DNA from 2 places in the Streptomyces sp. Ac-502 genome. Region 1 is predicted to be linked to the other one. Evidence: riboswitches for the same ligand, from Rfam matches in the RefSeq annotation. Region 1 holds a riboswitch; the other holds the start of a gene.

Region 1 (7,579 bases):
CTCGTCCTTCTTGTCACCCAGTGCCTTGCGGGTGTCCGAGAGGTCCTTGATCTTGCCGGCGGCCTCCGCGCGCTCCTGCGCGAGCCGGCGCTGCTTGTCCGCGATGGTCTTCAGCTGCTCGGCCTGCTTGCCGCTCAACTGGTCGAGAGTGGCGGCCTTGTCGAGGTAGGTGTCCGGGTCGCCGGAGAGGAACAGCTGCACGGACGGGTCGATGCTGCCGCTGCGGTACTGGCCGGAGGCGACGGCGCCGAGGCCCTTGCGGAGATCGTTCAGCTCGCCCTGGCCGCGGGCGACCTTGTCCTGGAGGGCGTCGACCTCCTTCTGGAGCTTCTCCTGGTCCTCCTTGGCCCCGTTGTACTTCTCGGTGGCCTGCTCCGCCTGCTCGTAGAGCTTGTCGACCTCGGACTTGACGTCTTCCTTCTTCGGCTTCGGGTCGGCGTGGGCGGCCTGGGACGAGAGGGCGACGGCTGCCGCTGCGGTCGCGGTGAGGACGGTCACGCGGGTGCGGCTCGGCTGCTTGGGTCGACGGTGGGACGCCACGGAGGCGAGCTCCTTCTTCCTTCAGCCGCCTACCGGGCGTGGGGGGTACGGGACCCCGGCTCCGCGTGTGAACACCGCGGACTCGGCGGTTCCTTCACTGTTCATCCCGGGTGGATGATCAACTGCATGAAGGGTTGAGGCCTGACCTTAGTAACCGAGTTGTGATCGCTTCAAATCCTCACCGGAAAAAACTGCTGGATGCTCCTCATCCTTTACCAACATCACACACGCAGTAATGGTCACTTGACACTCAGAGACGAACGACAGGCATGAGGCGCCTCGTTGATGGGTACACCTTTTCCTCCGTCGCGAGCGCCGCAGCGTCCACCGGTTCCCCCTCGGACGCTCGGGCCAGTCCTGCCCCGTACCCCCCTCCGGGAAGCGCGTTCCGGACAAGTCGTACGGACGGAACGTACGACTCAGGTACGGGCAAGTCGCTTCAGCAGCAGGGCCGATGCGACCGGCCGCGCCCCCGCCTTGGCCACCCCGTCGGCCACCTCGCGGTCCGTGGAGACGACCACCACCGGACGGCCGGGCGGCTCGGCCCGTACGAGCTGGCGGATCAGCTCGTCCGCCGTCACACCCGGCTTGCTGAAGAGGACCCTCACCCCGCGCGGCGGCGCGAGCAGCACCGGCGCGGCCAGCTCGGCCCCGTCGAAGACACACGTCATCTCCGCGCCGGTCTGGGCGGCCAGCACCGCGAGGCCGCCCAGCAGCCGCAGCCGCTGCTTGTCCAACGGCATCGTGGGATAACCGGTCTTGGTGACGTTGTAACCGTCCACCACCAGGTGAGCCTGCGGCAGCGCCAGCAGCTGGTCCAGCAGGGCCGGGTCGGTCTCCGACAGTGCGCGCGTGGCGATGTCCTTGGGCGTCATCTTGCCCGGGGCCACCGCGTCGACGGTGTCCGCCGGGTGGGTGTCGGCGGGCGGCAGGGCCAGTTCCCGGCGCAGCCCCTGGGCGGCGTCCAGGACGGTGTCCAGCAGCAGCCGCAGCCGCATGTCCTCGACACTGCGGCCTTCACGGGTGGCGCGGCGGCTCGCCTCCAGGGACGCCTCGACCTCCGCGACACGGGCCTTCAGGCGGCGCGCCTCGCTGTCGGCCATGGCCTTCTCCTGCGCGGCGGCGGCCCGTACGGACTCCACCTCCGCCGCGGCCTTGCGCGCCGCCGCCTCGCCCCGCTTGACGTCGCTGAGCGCGCTGCGCAGCTTGCGCTGCAACGACTCGTTCTCCTTGCGCAGCGCGTCCAGGTCGCCGCGGGTGCGGTCGGCCTCGGCGCGGGCCTCGGCGCGGGCCCGCGCCAGCTCCTCGCGCAGCGCGGCCAGCTCGCGTTCGGCCTCCTCGCCGGCCTGTTCCGCGCGGGCGCGCTGCGCCTCCTCGCCGGCCGCCGCGACCAGCTTGACCCAGCCTTCGGGGCGCAGCACATAGGCCGCCGCCGCGACATCGAGCGGGTCGGCGGCGGCGGGCGGGGTGCCGTTGTCCAGCGCCTCGGCCAGTTCCGGCTGGGCCTCGCGCAGCCGGCCCGCGATCCGTTGCCGGAAGACCGCGTCGTTCTCCAGCGCGGCCGCCATCGCGTTGCCCGCGAACTTGGCCCGGCGGCTGGGAGTGAACCGGGCGTACTGCCGCAGCGGCGGCGGAAGTTCGGCGACCGTCAGACCGCCGAAGGACTCCGCGGTGAGCGCCACGACCCGGCGCCGCACGCCCTCGGGCAGGGGACGGTCGAGCACCTCGTCCGCCTCGGCCGTACCGGCCTCGGCACCGTGCTCCGCCCCCGCGGGCCCTTCTGGACGCTCCACCACTGCTGCATCGCTCCGATCTCAGGCGCTCGACTCAGGCACTGGCGCCGGGCCGGTCGACCAGCTCGATCTGGTCGACCGCGTTGCACCAGCGGCAGCGCACGGACTCGATGCTCTCACTGAGCACCTCGCGTTCCTCCACCTTCGGCTCCCCGGCGAGGTCGAGGTGGAGGTACTCCACGACCTCGGAGCGGCGGGTGACGTCGAAGCGCGTCAGATTGCCGCACAGGGTGCAGCGCCACCGGGTCCCGTCCGTCGGCAGGGGAACAGCCATGGTGTCGTCCTCTTTCGTCGCGCTCGGGCGAGCGGGGCTCGTGCTGTCGTTCGGGGGCTTCCCGCGGTGCGCCGTCGGACTGCGGAAGTACGCGGGGTACTGACCGTTACCCTACGGCCTGACACGTGTACGGCGCGGCCCCGCCCAGGAGGCGGGACGCGGCGAGGCACTCTGTCCCGATTGCCCGTATTACGCCATGATCACTTCATGACGGCCCCGCTCCTGACCCCCGGACGCCCCGCGCCCGCTCGGTGCTGACCGTGTTCTCCCGAATGACGAACGTCCTGATCGCCCTGTGCTGCGTGGTCTTCGTCGTCGGGCCCGCCTCCGGCCTCAACGGCATATACGGCACCGGCGACGCCGTCGTCCAGGCGCAGACCGCGTACTTCGAACGCTGGGGCGTCATCCCGCGCGACCTGTGGAGCGGCTCCCCCGGCCCGCTGCTCACGCCGCTCACCGCCCTGTTCGTGCACGGCAGCTGGCTGCACCTGCTGGGCAACGTCCTCTTCCTGTACGTCTTCGGCGGCATGGCCGAGGACCGCATGGGCAGGCTGCCGTTCACCCTCTTCTACCTCGTGACCGGCTACCTGGCCCTGATGGGCTACGCGGCCGCGCACGCCTCCTCGGGACAGACCCTGGTCGGCGCCTCCGGAGCGATCTCCGGGGTGCTGGGGGCGTTCCTCTACCTCTTCCCCAAGGCCCGGGTCACCAGCATCTACCCGTTCCTCTTCTTCCTGCCGCTGCGCTTCCCGGCGTGGATCGTGCTGCTGTTCTGGTTCGTCCTCCAGTGGATCGCCGCGCAGCGCGACCCCAGCACCCCGGGCGTGGCCTATCTCGCCCATGTCGTGGGCTTCGCGGTGGGCTTCCTGTACGCCTGGGTGCGGTACCGGCCGGGCCCCGCTCCGGCCGGGGGAACCGCCGCGGCCACCGGTAGGGTGGACTCCGCCGGAACGGCGAAGCAGCAGGCGGCCGAGGGAGAGAGCCAACCGTGATCACTTCGATCGTGCTCATCAAGACCAGCGTGGACCAGATCCCGGAGATCGCGGAGAAGATCGCCGCTCTGGAGGGCGTCAGCGAGGTCTACTCGGTCACCGGTGCGCACGACCTGATCGCGCTGGTGCGGGTGGCCCGGCACGACGACCTGGCGGACGTCATCCCGGGCCGGATCAGCAAGGTGCCGGGCGTCGCCTCCACGGAGACGCACATCGCCTTCCGTACGTACTCCCAGCACGACCTGGAAGCGGCCTTCGCCATCGGCCTGGACGCCTGACCGGGCGACCGCCGGACCACCACCGCCACCGCCACCACGTACGAGACCCACGCCGCGGCGCCCGGACAGCGGAGCGCCGCGGCGCGGGCGGTTCAAGGGGCTACGCCGCGGTGTCCGGCACGCAGCGCCCGTCCTCGGTGCGGTAGCTCCAGCGCGCGCCCTGCGTCACCAGTTCCTTGACGGCCTGGACGAAACGGTCCACGTGCTCGTCGGGCGTACCGGCCCCGAAGCTCACCCGGATGGCGTTCAGGCTCCGCTCCCCCGGCGCTCCTTCGGGTGCGCCGCACTCGCCCGGCGCCTCGGACTCGGCGCCCAGCAGGGTCCGTACCAGGGGGTGCGCGCAGAACAGCCCGTCGCGCACGCCGATGCCGTACTCGGCGGAGAGCGCCGCCGCGAAGTGCGAGCTGTTCCAGCCCTCGACGACGAAGGACAGCACGCCCACCCGCGGCGCGTCGTCCCCGAACAGCGAGAGCACGGTCACCTCGGGCACCTCGGCGAGGCCCGCCCGTACCCGCTCGACCAGCCGCTGCTCCCGGGCGACCAGGCCCTCGAAGCCCGCCTCGGTGAGCGCCTTGCAGGCGGCCGCGATGGCGTAGACGCCGATGACGTTGGGCGATCCGGCCTCGTGGCGGGCCGCGGTGGTGTGCCAGTCGACGTCCACCCCGCCGTCGGCGCGGCGCGCGACCGTACGGCTGGCGCCGCCGCCCGCGAGGTACGGCTCGGCGGCCTGGAGCCAGTCGGCGCGCCCGGCCAGCACGCCGGCGCCGAAGGGCGCGTACAGCTTGTGGCCGGAGAAGGCGACCCAGTCCACGTCCAGTTCCGCGATGTCGACCGGGTGGTGCGGGGCGAGCTGGGCGGCGTCGAGCACGATCCGCGCGCCGTGCGCGTGCGCCGCGGCGGCCAGCTCCCGTACGGGCCACAGCTCACCGGTCACATTGGAAGCACCCGTCACGCAGACCAGCGCATTCCGATACGGCTCGCGCTCGGCCAGCGCCCGCTCCAGCGTGTCCACCGCCTGCCGCGGCGTACGGGGCGCGTCCAGGTACGTCACCTCGACGTCGGCGCGCTGCTCCCAGGGCAGCAGCGAGGCGTGGTGCTCGGTCTCGAAGACGAACACCCGGGTGTCCGCGGGCAGCACGGCGGCCAGCAGGTTCAGCGAGTCGGTGGTGGAGCGGGTGAAGACCACCTGGTCGCCCTCCCGGCACCCGAGGAAGTCCGCCACCGCCGCCCGGCTGTTCTCGAACAGGTCGGTGGACAGCTGCGAGAGGTAGCCCGCGCCGCGGTGGACGCTGCCGTAGTACGGGGCGTACGCGGCCACGTCGTCCCAGACGCGCTGGAGCGCCGGGGCGCTGGCGGCGATGTCCAGCGCCGCGTACTCGACCTCGCCGCCGGTGACGAGCGGGACCAGCACGTCCCGGCCCAGCACGGGCAGCGGGGCACAGACAGCGGCATCGGAGGCGGCATCGGTGGCGGCAGCGGTAGCGGTAGGGGCGGCGGCAGCGGTAGCGGAAACAGGCATGGCGAACTCCCGTGAAGGCAGGGCGACTTCGCTGCGGGGCCCACACGCCGAAGCGGGGCCGGCCGACAGCGGTGAAAGAAAAAGGGGTGCGGAAAACGGGGCCGAACGGCCCTAACGCATTCGCTGAATCATCGGGAGATCTCCCTCAAGGACCAGGATCCCTGGCGAGGGATCCGCGCTTGCCGCAGACCTCGCTGCCTGCGACCTGGTCATCACCCGGGGCACCCCGCCACGGACGGAGGGTTGCCGGACAGCGGGCCGGGGCCGTAGTCGCTGTCACTCGTGACCTGATCAGCATCATGCCACACGATCGGGAACGCGCAAGGCCCGGTCCGTATCCCGGACCGGGCCCCGCGCCACTGCGGATCGCCGTCACGCGTTGCTGGCCGCCACCCACCGCTCCAGCGCCCGGCGGGCCGCCCCCGAGTCGATGGCCTCGGCGGCCCGCTCGATGCCGGCCGCGAGCTGCTCGTTCAGCGGCGCCTCGGTCGGCTCCAGGGCCACCAGCGCCGCGGCCGAGTTGAGCAGCACCGCGTCCCGCACCGGCCCGGTCTCGCCGCCCAGCAGGCGGCGCGCCACGTCCGCGTTGTACGAGGCGTCGGCGCCGCGCAGCGCCTCCACGGGCACCAGGCCGATGCCCACGTCCCGCGGGTCGAAGGCCTCCTCACGCACGCCGCCGTCCCGGACGACCCAGACCTTCGACGTGGCGGTGGTCGTCAGTTCGTCCAGTCCGTCGTCGCCCCGGAAGACCAGCGCGCTGGAGCCGCGTTCGGCCAGCACGCCGGCCAGGATCGGCGCCATCCGCGCGTCGGCCACGCCGGTGGCCTGGGCCCGTACCTTCGCCGGGTTGGTCAGCGGGCCCAGCACGTTGAACGTCGTACGGATGCCCAGTTCGCGCCGGGCGGGCGCCACGTGCCGCAGCGACGGGTGGAACTTGACCGCGAAGCAGAAGGTGATCCCGGCCTCCTCGGCGACCTCGACGACCCGGCGCGGGGTCAGGTCCAGGTTGACGCCCAGCTTCTCCAGCACGTCGGACGCGCCGCTGGCCGACGAGGCGGCGCGGTTGCCGTGCTTGACGACCTTCGCGCCGGTGCCGGCCACCACGATCGAGGACATCGTGGAGATGTTGACGGTCTTGGCGCCGTCGCCGCCGGTGCCGACGATGTCCACGCTCGGGCCCGGCACGTCGATGAGGTTGGCGTGCGCGTACATCGCCCGTACCAGGCCGGTGATCTCGGCGACCGTCTCGCCCTTGGCACGCAGCGCCACCGCGAAGCCCGCGATCTGCGCGTCGGTGGCCTCGCCGCGCATGATCCGGTCCATCGCCCACGCGGTGTCGTCGGCGCCCAGGTCGCGGCCCTGGAGGAGTGCGTCCAGGACGCCCGGCCAGGTGCGGACCGCCACGCTGTCGCCGCCGTTCGGGGTCGCAACGTTCATGGTCCACACTCCTGGATTCGTGTCCTGCTGGTGCCGAAACCTTATCCGGCGCCCCGGCATGCCGAAGGGCCCCGTCCGAATGGGGACTCCCCTGCTCCTTAAGAGCTTGGGGAAGGACGGGGCCCTCTGGGTGGCGTACTTACGCGGGGTGGTACTAGCCGTGGGTCACACGGCGGGGATCAGTGGTGGCCGTGGCCGCTGGTGATCTCCTTGTACTCCTCCGGGGTCGGCTTCGGGATGACGTTGTCCTCGCCGTAGTAGCCCTTGGAGAGCTTGGCGCGGAGCTTGGTCGTCCGCTTGACCTTCCGCTCGACACCGTTCTCGTCGACCTCCGGGCCGATCTCGAACGGCTTGGGCTGCTCGTGCTGGGTGAGCGTGTGCAGCTGCTCCTGGTTGAGCGGCTCGTGCACCTCGATGAACTCACCGTGCGGCAGCCGCTTGATGATGCCGGACTCGCGTCCGTGCAGCACCTTGTCGCGGTCCCGGCGCTGGAGGCCCAGGCAGATCCGCTTGGTGACGATGAAGGCCACCACCGGGCCGACGAAGAAGCCGATCCGGACGAACCAGGTCAGCGCGTTCAGCGACAGGTGGAAGTGGGTGGCCCACAGGTCGTTGCCGCCGCCGATCAGCATGATGAGGTAGGCGGTCAGCCAGGCCACACCGAAGCCGGTACGGGTCGGGGCGTTGCGCGGGCGGTCCAGGATGTGGTGCTCGCGCTTGTCGCCGGTGACCCAGGACTCGACGAA
Region 2 (7,579 bases), 3.0 Mb from region 1:
CTCAGCAGCCGCCGGCCACCGCCGGGATGATCGAGACGCCCGCGCCGTCCGGCGTCGGCGTCGCCAGGCCCTGCTCGAAGCGCACGTCGTCGTCGTTGACGTAGACGTTCACGAAGCGGCGCAGCTTGCCGGTGTCGTCCAGGACACGGGCCGCGATACCGGCGTGGTTCCGCTCCAGGTTCTCGATGACCTCGGAGAGGGTCGCGCCCTCGGCGGCGACCTCGGCCTGGCCGTCGGTGTAGGTGCGCAGGATGGTCGGGATGCGGACGTTGACGCTCATGGTGTGCTGCCTTCCAGATCGCGGGAGGGTGCGGAGGGGCGCGGGCGCGGGCGTACCGATGGCCGCGGGGGCGGACGGAGGTACGCCGGCGCGCGCTGATGGGTACGGATGCGCGTCGACGGGTGCGGTCGCGTACCGACGCGTATCGGTGTGTGCCGACGCGTGCCGGTGTGCGCCGACGCGTACGGGTGCGCGCGACCGCGTACGGGTGTGTACGGCCGCGCGCGGCGGTCAGCCCGCCAGGCCGGCGGCGCGGAACGCTTCCAGGCTCGGGCGGATGGTGGCCGAGGGCCCGGTCGTGGGCGCCACGGCGTCCAGCGTCTTGAGCCCGTCGCCGGTGTTGAGCACGACGGTGGTCAGCGCCGGGTCGAGCAGCCCGTTCTCGATCAGCTTCTTCGTCACGCCCACGGTCACGCCGCCGGCGGTCTCGGCGAAGATGCCCTCCGTACGGGCCAGCAGCTTGATCGCGTCGACCACCTGCTCGTCGTCGACGTCCTCGACCGCGCCGCCGGTGCGCCGGGCGATGTCGAGCACGTACGGGCCGTCGGCCGGGTTGCCGATGGCCAGCGACTTGGCGATGGTGTCCGGCTTCTGCGGCCGTACGACGTCGTGGCCCGCCTTGAAGGCGGTGGAGACCGGGGAACAGCCCTCGGCCTGGGCACCGAAGATCTTGTACGGCTTGTCCTCGACCAGGCCGAGCGCGATCAGCTCCTTCAGCCCCTTGTCGATCTTCGTGAGCTGGGAGCCGGAGGCGATCGGGATGACGATCTGGTCCGGCAGCCGCCAGCCGAGCTGCTCGCAGATCTCGTACGCGAGGGTCTTGGAGCCCTCGCCGTAGTACGGGCGCAGGTTGACGTTGACGAAGCCCCAGCCCTCGCCGAGCGGGTCGCCGATCAGTTCCGAGCAGAAGCGGTTGACGTCGTCGTAGGTGCCCTCGATGCCGACCAGCTCGCCGCCGTAGACCGCGGCCATGACGACCTTGCCCGCCTCCAGGTCGTGCGGGATGAACACGCAGGAGCGGAAGCCGGCCCGGGCCGCCGCCGCGCCGACCGCCCCGGCGAGGTTGCCGGTGGAGGAGCAGGACAGGGTGGTGAAGCCGAAGGCGCGGGCGGCCTCGACGGCGATGGCGACGACGCGGTCCTTGAAGGAGTGCGTCGGGTTGCCGGAGTCGTCCTTGACGTACAGGCCGCCGGTGACGCCCAGCTCACGGGCCAGGTTGTCGGCCTTGACCAGCTTGGTCAGGCCGGGGTTGAGGTTGGGCTTGTCCGCGACGTCGGCCGGGACGGGCAGCAGCGGCGCGTACCGCCAGATGTTGTTGGGGCCCGCCTCGATCCGCTCGCGCAGACCCTCGGGGTCGCCGGCCGGCAGGTCGTACGCCACTTCCAGCGGCCCGAAGCAGGACACGCAGGCGAAGATCGGTCCGAGGTCGAAGCGCTCGCCGCACTCGCGGCAGGACAGGGCGACGGCGGGGCCGAGGGAGACGCTGGTGGACGGGGTGCTTTCGACGGACTGCACAGCCATGGAGGCGAGGCCCTTTCTCCTCATCTTCCTCGCGACGCATCTCGCCGCGAGACGGAATTGGCACCTTCCCGAGCCGGGAGCCTCGCGGGCCGCACACACTGTGCGGCGACGGAGACCGGCTGGAGGGTTGCCGGGGCTTCAACGGGCCGTGTCCCTCTGCCCCTCTGGATGAGCGGTATGGCGCTGGGCCGGAGCCCAGGCGTTTGTCGCGCCGACCCCGGCATGTCCGGGGCGTTCGCGTTGTTCAAGACTGTAACCGAAGGGCCGGGCGGTCGAGACAGCCGTCCGCACCGCGAGATGGATCACATTCGCTGGTCCGGGAACGAAGGAGACGCGCACGTGCTGGAAGAGGTGGAGCGCTGGCTGGCCGGCCGGTCCTGGTCGGCCGTGGACCGCCCGCTCGACCGGCTGCTGGCCGCGAAGCGCGAGACGGGACAGACGGTCTCCGTCGTGCTGCCCGCGCTCGACGAGGAGGCGACGGTCGGGGCGATCGTCGAGGCGATCCGTACGGGGCTGATGACGCCGTCGGTGCCGCTCGTCGACGAGCTGGTGGTGCTGGACTCCGGTTCCACGGACGGTACGGCCAAGGTCGCGGCCGAGGCGGGCGCGCGGGTCGTCCACCGGGACGAGGTGCTGCCGCGGCTGCCCGCGCTGCCCGGCAAGGGCGAGGTGCTGTGGCGCTCCCTGCTGGCGACCGGCGGTGACATCGTCTGCTTCGTCGACGCCGACCTGCGCGAATTCGACCCGGGCTTCGTCTCCGGGATCGTCGGCCCGCTGCTGACCGACCCGGACGTGCAGTTCGTCAAGGGCATGTACGACCGTCCGCTCGGCGAGGCGGCGGGCCAGGGCGGCCGGGTCACCGAGCTGGTCGCCCGGCCGCTGCTGAACCTGCACTGGCCGCAGCTCGCCGGGTTCGTGCAGCCGCTCGGCGGGGAGTACGCGGCCCGCCGGTCGCTGCTGGAGCGGCTGCCGTTCCCGGTGGGTTACGGCGTGGAGCTGGGCCTGCTGGTCGACGCGCTGCACACGGTGGGGCTGGACGCGCTGGCGCAGGTGGACATCGGTGTGCGCAAGCACCGCCATCAGAGCGGCCAGGCGCTCGGCAGGATGGCGGCGGCCATCTACCGCACCGCGCAGCTGCGGCTGGCCCGCGGCCATCTGGTGCGCCCGCGGCTGACCCAGTTCGAGCGCGGTGAGACCGGTTTCGTGCCGCGCACCTGGGACGTGGACACCGAGGAGCGGCCGCCGATGGCGGAGATACCGGAGTACGCGGAGCGCCGGGCGGCGTGACGCCGCCGGTCCGGAGCCCGGTTCCGGCGCGGCGTGAACCGTGACGTTCCGCCTCCGCTCCGCACGTTTGAGCGGATGGGTGGCGGGCTAGTCTCGCAACATGGTTTCCGAGCGTTCTGGTGCCAAGGTTCTCGTCGCGTCCAACCGCGGTCCGGTCTCGTACACGAAGGGGGACGACGGCGCGCTGACCGCGAAACGCGGTGGTGGCGGGCTGGTCTCCGGGCTCTCCGCGATCGGCCCGGACGCGGGTGCGGTGTGGGTGTGCGCCGCCCTGGGCGACGGCGACCGCGCGGCCGCCCGCCGCAGCGGCGGCCACCTGGACCCCGCCGACACGGGCGGCCAGCCCGTACGCATGCTGGACATCCCCGCCGACGTCTTCACCGACGCCTACAACGGCATCGCGAACTCGGTGCTGTGGTTCGTCCACCACATGCTCTACCAGACGCCGCTGGAGCCCTCCTTCGACGACGCGTTCCGCGCGCGGTGGGCGTCGTACGAGGCGTACAACGCGGCCTTCGCGGACGCGCTCGCCGACGAGGCCGCGCCCGGCGCCGTGGTGCTCGTGCAGGACTACCACCTCACGCTGGTGCCGGGGCTGCTCCGCGCCCGCCGCCCCGACCTGCGCATCGGCCACTTCTCCCACACGCCGTGGGCGCCCGCCGACTACTTCCGGATGCTGCCGGACGACGTGGCCGAGGCGGTGCTGCTCGGGATGCTGGGCGGCGACCGCGCCGCGTTCCTGACGCGGCGCTGGGCCGAGGCGTTCGCGGAGTGCTGCGTGGCGGTGCTGGGCGCCGAGGTGACGCGCGACGGGGACGGCGGGCTGAGCATCGTCCACGAGGGCCGGACGACGCGGCTCGGCGTGCACGGTCTGGGCGCGGACGCGGAATTCCTGCGGGAGCGGGCGCACCGGCCCGACGTGGACGAGCGGCTGGCGGCGCTGCGCGAGCAGATCGGCGGGCCGGACCGGAAGACGATCGTCCGGGTGGACCGTACGGAGCTGTCCAAGAACATCGTGCGCGGGCTGCGCGCCTACCGGGCGCTGCTGGCCGGCCACCCCGAGTGGCGCGAACGGGTCGTGCACGTCGCGTTCGCCTACCCCTCCCGCCAGGACCTGGAGGTCTACCGCGCCTACACGGACGAGGTCGGGCGGCTGGCCGAGGAGATCAACGAGGAGTACGGCACCCCGGGCTGGCAGCCGGTCGTGCTGCACGTGAAGGACGACTTCGCGCGGTCGCTGGCCGCCTACCGGATCGCCGACGTGGCGCTGGTCAACCCGATCAGGGACGGGATGAACCTGGTCGCCAAGGAGATCCCGGTGATCTCCGAGGCGGGCTGCGCGCTGGTGCTGTCCCGGGAGGCCGGGGCCTACGCGGAGCTGGGCGAGGACGCGGTCTGCGTCAATCCGTACGACGTCTCGGCCACGGCACGCGCGCTGCACGAGGCGCTGTCCATGGAGGACGGCGAGCGGGCCGAGCGCACGAAGCGGCTGGCCGCCGCGGCCACCGCGCTGCCGCCGGACCGGTGGTTCCTCCAGCAGCTGCGGGCGCTGGAGCAGTAGCGGCGCCGGGGCCCGGGAGGGCCCCGGCCGCGTCCGTCAGGCGGGCGCCCCCAGCCGGTCCGCGAGGGCGTGCAGCAGCGCGACGACACCCGTCGGGCCGTCGACGACCAGGTCCGCCCAGCCCGCCAGCTCGGCGACCTCCGCGCTGCCGCTGCACACCAGCACCCCGGTCAGGCCGTCCGACCGCAGCTTGTCCACGGCGGAGTAGGCGGCGAGGTCGCCGAGGTCGTCGCCCCCGTACAGGACGGTGGTGGCGCCGGTCTCCCGTACGTACTCGGCGAGCGCGACGCCCTTGTCCATGCCGGGCGGCCGCAGTTCGAGGACGTACCGGCCGGGCTCGACGATCAGGCCGTGCCGCTCGGCGAGCGCGTACAGGGGCTCGCGCAGCAGCTCGAAGGCGGCCTGCGGGTCCTCGGCCCGGCGGGTGTGCACGGCGATGGCGCGGCCCTTGTCCTCCACCCAGGAGGCGTGCCAGGCGCCCAGCTTGTCCAGGACGCCGGGAAGTTCGGCCTGTACGGCGGCGACGCCGGGCGGCGGCGCGGGCGCCCGTACCGTGCCGGTGGCCGCGTCCCAGCGCTCGGCGCCGTAGCCGCCGAGGACCACCAGCCGCTCCAGGCCCGGCGCGTCCGTGAAGCCGCCGAGACGGACCGCGACGCCGGCCGGGCGGCCGGTGATGACCACCAGGGAGCACAGCCGCGGCGCGAGGCGGGCCAGCGCGGCCACGGCGCCGGGGTGGGCGCGGGCCTTTTCGGGGTCGGGCACGATGTCGGCGAGCGTGCCGTCGAAGTCGAGAGCGAGCACGGCTCGGCCGGGGCTGTCCAGCAGCGCGGCGAGACCGTCCCGGCCCGCTGCGGTGACCGGTGTCGGCAAGGAGTTCGGGGGCTGCCCATGACGACGACATTACCGGTCGCGCGCGGGCGGGTGCCGGGTACGGGTGTATCGGCGGCGGACCGGCGTCACCGGCGGCCGTGCGGCCGCGCCCACGGCTGACGCTCAGCGGCGGCCGCGCCGGGCCTCGCGGACGCGGCGCAGCCGGTTGACCGTGACCGGGTCGTGGGCGAGCGCCCGCGGGTCGTCCAGCAGCGCGTTCAGCAGCTGGTAGTAGCGGGTCGGCGAGATGCCGAGCCGCTCGCGGATGACCCGCTCCTTGGCGCCCGGCCGGGGCCAGGAGCGGCGCTCGACGCCGAGCACCGCCTCGTCCTGCGGGGACAGTGCTCCTATGCCACCGCCTCCGGTGCCGCCGTCGGTGCCGTCGCTCGTCATCACCCGTCCACGATAAGGCCGCGGTACGACAATCCCCCGCCGACGGCCCGGGGCCGGTGGCGGGGGCCGGGGGCCCCGGGGGTGCCGGGGCGCGCGGCGGCTCACTTGGCGGTGTTGTCCGCCTCGTTGGCCGTGTTCTGGATGTCGCTGAGCACGCCGGCCGGGTTGCCGTTGGCGCCCACCGCCTTGCCCATCTTCGCCTTGACGGTCTTGCTGACCAGCGGCCACGAGGTCTTGTCCGCCGGGTAGAACTCGGCGGTGGCCAGCTGGCTCAGGAAGCTGTGCAGCTTGGCGTACTTGCTGTCGGCGAGCATCGCCTGGGACCCGGAGGTGGTCACGGGCAGCAGCCCGTAGCCGCCGGAGAAGTCCATGACGTTCTTCTCGCTGTAGACGAAGTCCAGGAACTTGCCGACCTGGCCGCGGTGCCCGTTCTGCTTGAACGCCGTCATCCAGTCGGCGACGCCCATGGTGGCCTTGGCCTTGCCGGCGGGGCCCGGCAGCTCGACGGTGCCGTACTCGACGCCCTTGGCCTCGGCCTGCTTCATCAGGGTGGGGTGGCCGTTGAGCATCCCCACGTCACCGGCCGCGAAGGCGTCGAACGCGTCCTGACGGTTGAGCTTGGCCGGGTCGACGCCGGTCAGACCCGGGCCGACCAGGTCCTTCTTCAGCCATTCGAAGGTCTTGACGTTCTCACGCGAGTCGATCGTGTACTTGCCGATGTTGTCGGTGTAGCCGCCGCCACCACTGAGCATCCACATCAGCGTCTCGGCCTGCGTCTCCTCCGGGCCGAGCGGCAGCGCGTACGGCATCTTCACGCCCTTGGCCTTGAGCTTGGCCGCGTCGGCCGCGATCTGCGCCCAGGTCTCGGGCGGGTCGGTGATGCCCGCCTCGGTGAAGAGCTTCTTGTTGTAGAACAGGCGGCGGGTGCTGGCGCCGAAGGGCATCCCGTACTGGCGGCGCTGGTACTCCCCGCCTGGGCGAGGGCGGGGACGAAGTCGGCCTGGACGGGGATGCTGAGCAGCTGGTCGGCGCCGTAGAGCTTGCCCTCGGCCGCGTAGTCGGCGTACGCGCCGATCTGTGCCATGTCCGGCGCCTTACCGGACTTGACCAGGTCCTCGACCTTTTTGTCGACGTCCTTCCAGCTGTAGACCGAGACGTCCACCTTGATGCCCGGGTTCTTCTTCTCGAAGTCCTTGACCAGCTTGTCCCAGTAGTGCTGGGAGGAGTTCGCCTCGTTGTCGCCGTAGTCCGCCGCGATGAGCTTGAGCGTGACGTCGCCACCGTCGCCCGTACCGCTGCCGCAGGAGGACAAGGAGAGCGTCATGGCCGTGGTGAGTCCCGCTGCCGCCAGGCTCAAGTACCGCCGCTGCACTGCCATTACCGCCTTTTGTCCCGAATGTTCCGTGCTTGCCGGGGAATGCCCGGTGGCTTCAGAGGTCCACCCTCAACCGGCATGAACAACGAGTCTCCCCCGTTTACCCACACAAGGTCTACACCACCCCTCATTTCGCTTGCGTATCGCCTGTCACACACGCAGGTCACGGCGGTACGGCAGCGGCCGTACGGAACGGAACCACTCCGCCTCCCGACAAGCGGAACCACTACCTCCATCGGCTGCCGGTACGCCGGACGCACGAGCGGAACCACGCCATCCCGCGAGTGGACTA

The links. A riboswitch is a leader RNA that binds a small molecule or an ion and turns the genes downstream of it on or off. The one in region 1 is predicted to bind S-adenosylmethionine.
Region 2: another riboswitch for S-adenosylmethionine. It lies ahead of thrC (threonine synthase); the one in region 1 lies ahead of ACEXOX_RS14795 (aminotransferase class V-fold PLP-dependent enzyme).

The regions. Positions count from the first base shown of each region.
Region 1 covers NZ_JBHFFO010000001.1:3,288,803-3,296,381, forward strand. Annotated here, with positions in the region: gene ACEXOX_RS14770 (NlpC/P60 family protein) at 1-540, opposite strand, end outside; gene ACEXOX_RS14775 (NYN domain-containing protein) at 960-2,336, opposite strand; gene ACEXOX_RS14780 (hypothetical protein) at 2,368-2,607, opposite strand; gene ACEXOX_RS14785 (rhomboid family intramembrane serine protease) at 2,880-3,599, shown strand; gene ACEXOX_RS14790 (Lrp/AsnC ligand binding domain-containing protein) at 3,596-3,877, shown strand; gene ACEXOX_RS14795 (aminotransferase class V-fold PLP-dependent enzyme) at 3,978-5,396, opposite strand; SAM riboswitch class IV at 5,567-5,684, opposite strand; gene trpD (anthranilate phosphoribosyltransferase) at 5,769-6,833, opposite strand; gene ACEXOX_RS14805 (cytochrome bc complex cytochrome b subunit) at 7,013-7,579, opposite strand, start outside.
Region 2 covers NZ_JBHFFO010000001.1:6,262,518-6,270,096, reverse strand. Annotated here, with positions in the region: gene ACEXOX_RS28675 (MoaD/ThiS family protein) at 2-280, opposite strand; gene thrC (threonine synthase) at 512-1,801, opposite strand; SAM riboswitch class I at 1,819-1,976, opposite strand; gene ACEXOX_RS28665 (glucosyl-3-phosphoglycerate synthase) at 2,141-3,088, shown strand; gene ACEXOX_RS28660 (trehalose-6-phosphate synthase) at 3,189-4,649, shown strand; gene otsB (trehalose-phosphatase) at 4,686-5,519, opposite strand; gene ACEXOX_RS28650 (DUF3263 domain-containing protein) at 5,643-5,912, opposite strand; partial or broken gene ACEXOX_RS28645 (extracellular solute-binding protein) at 6,014-7,284, opposite strand.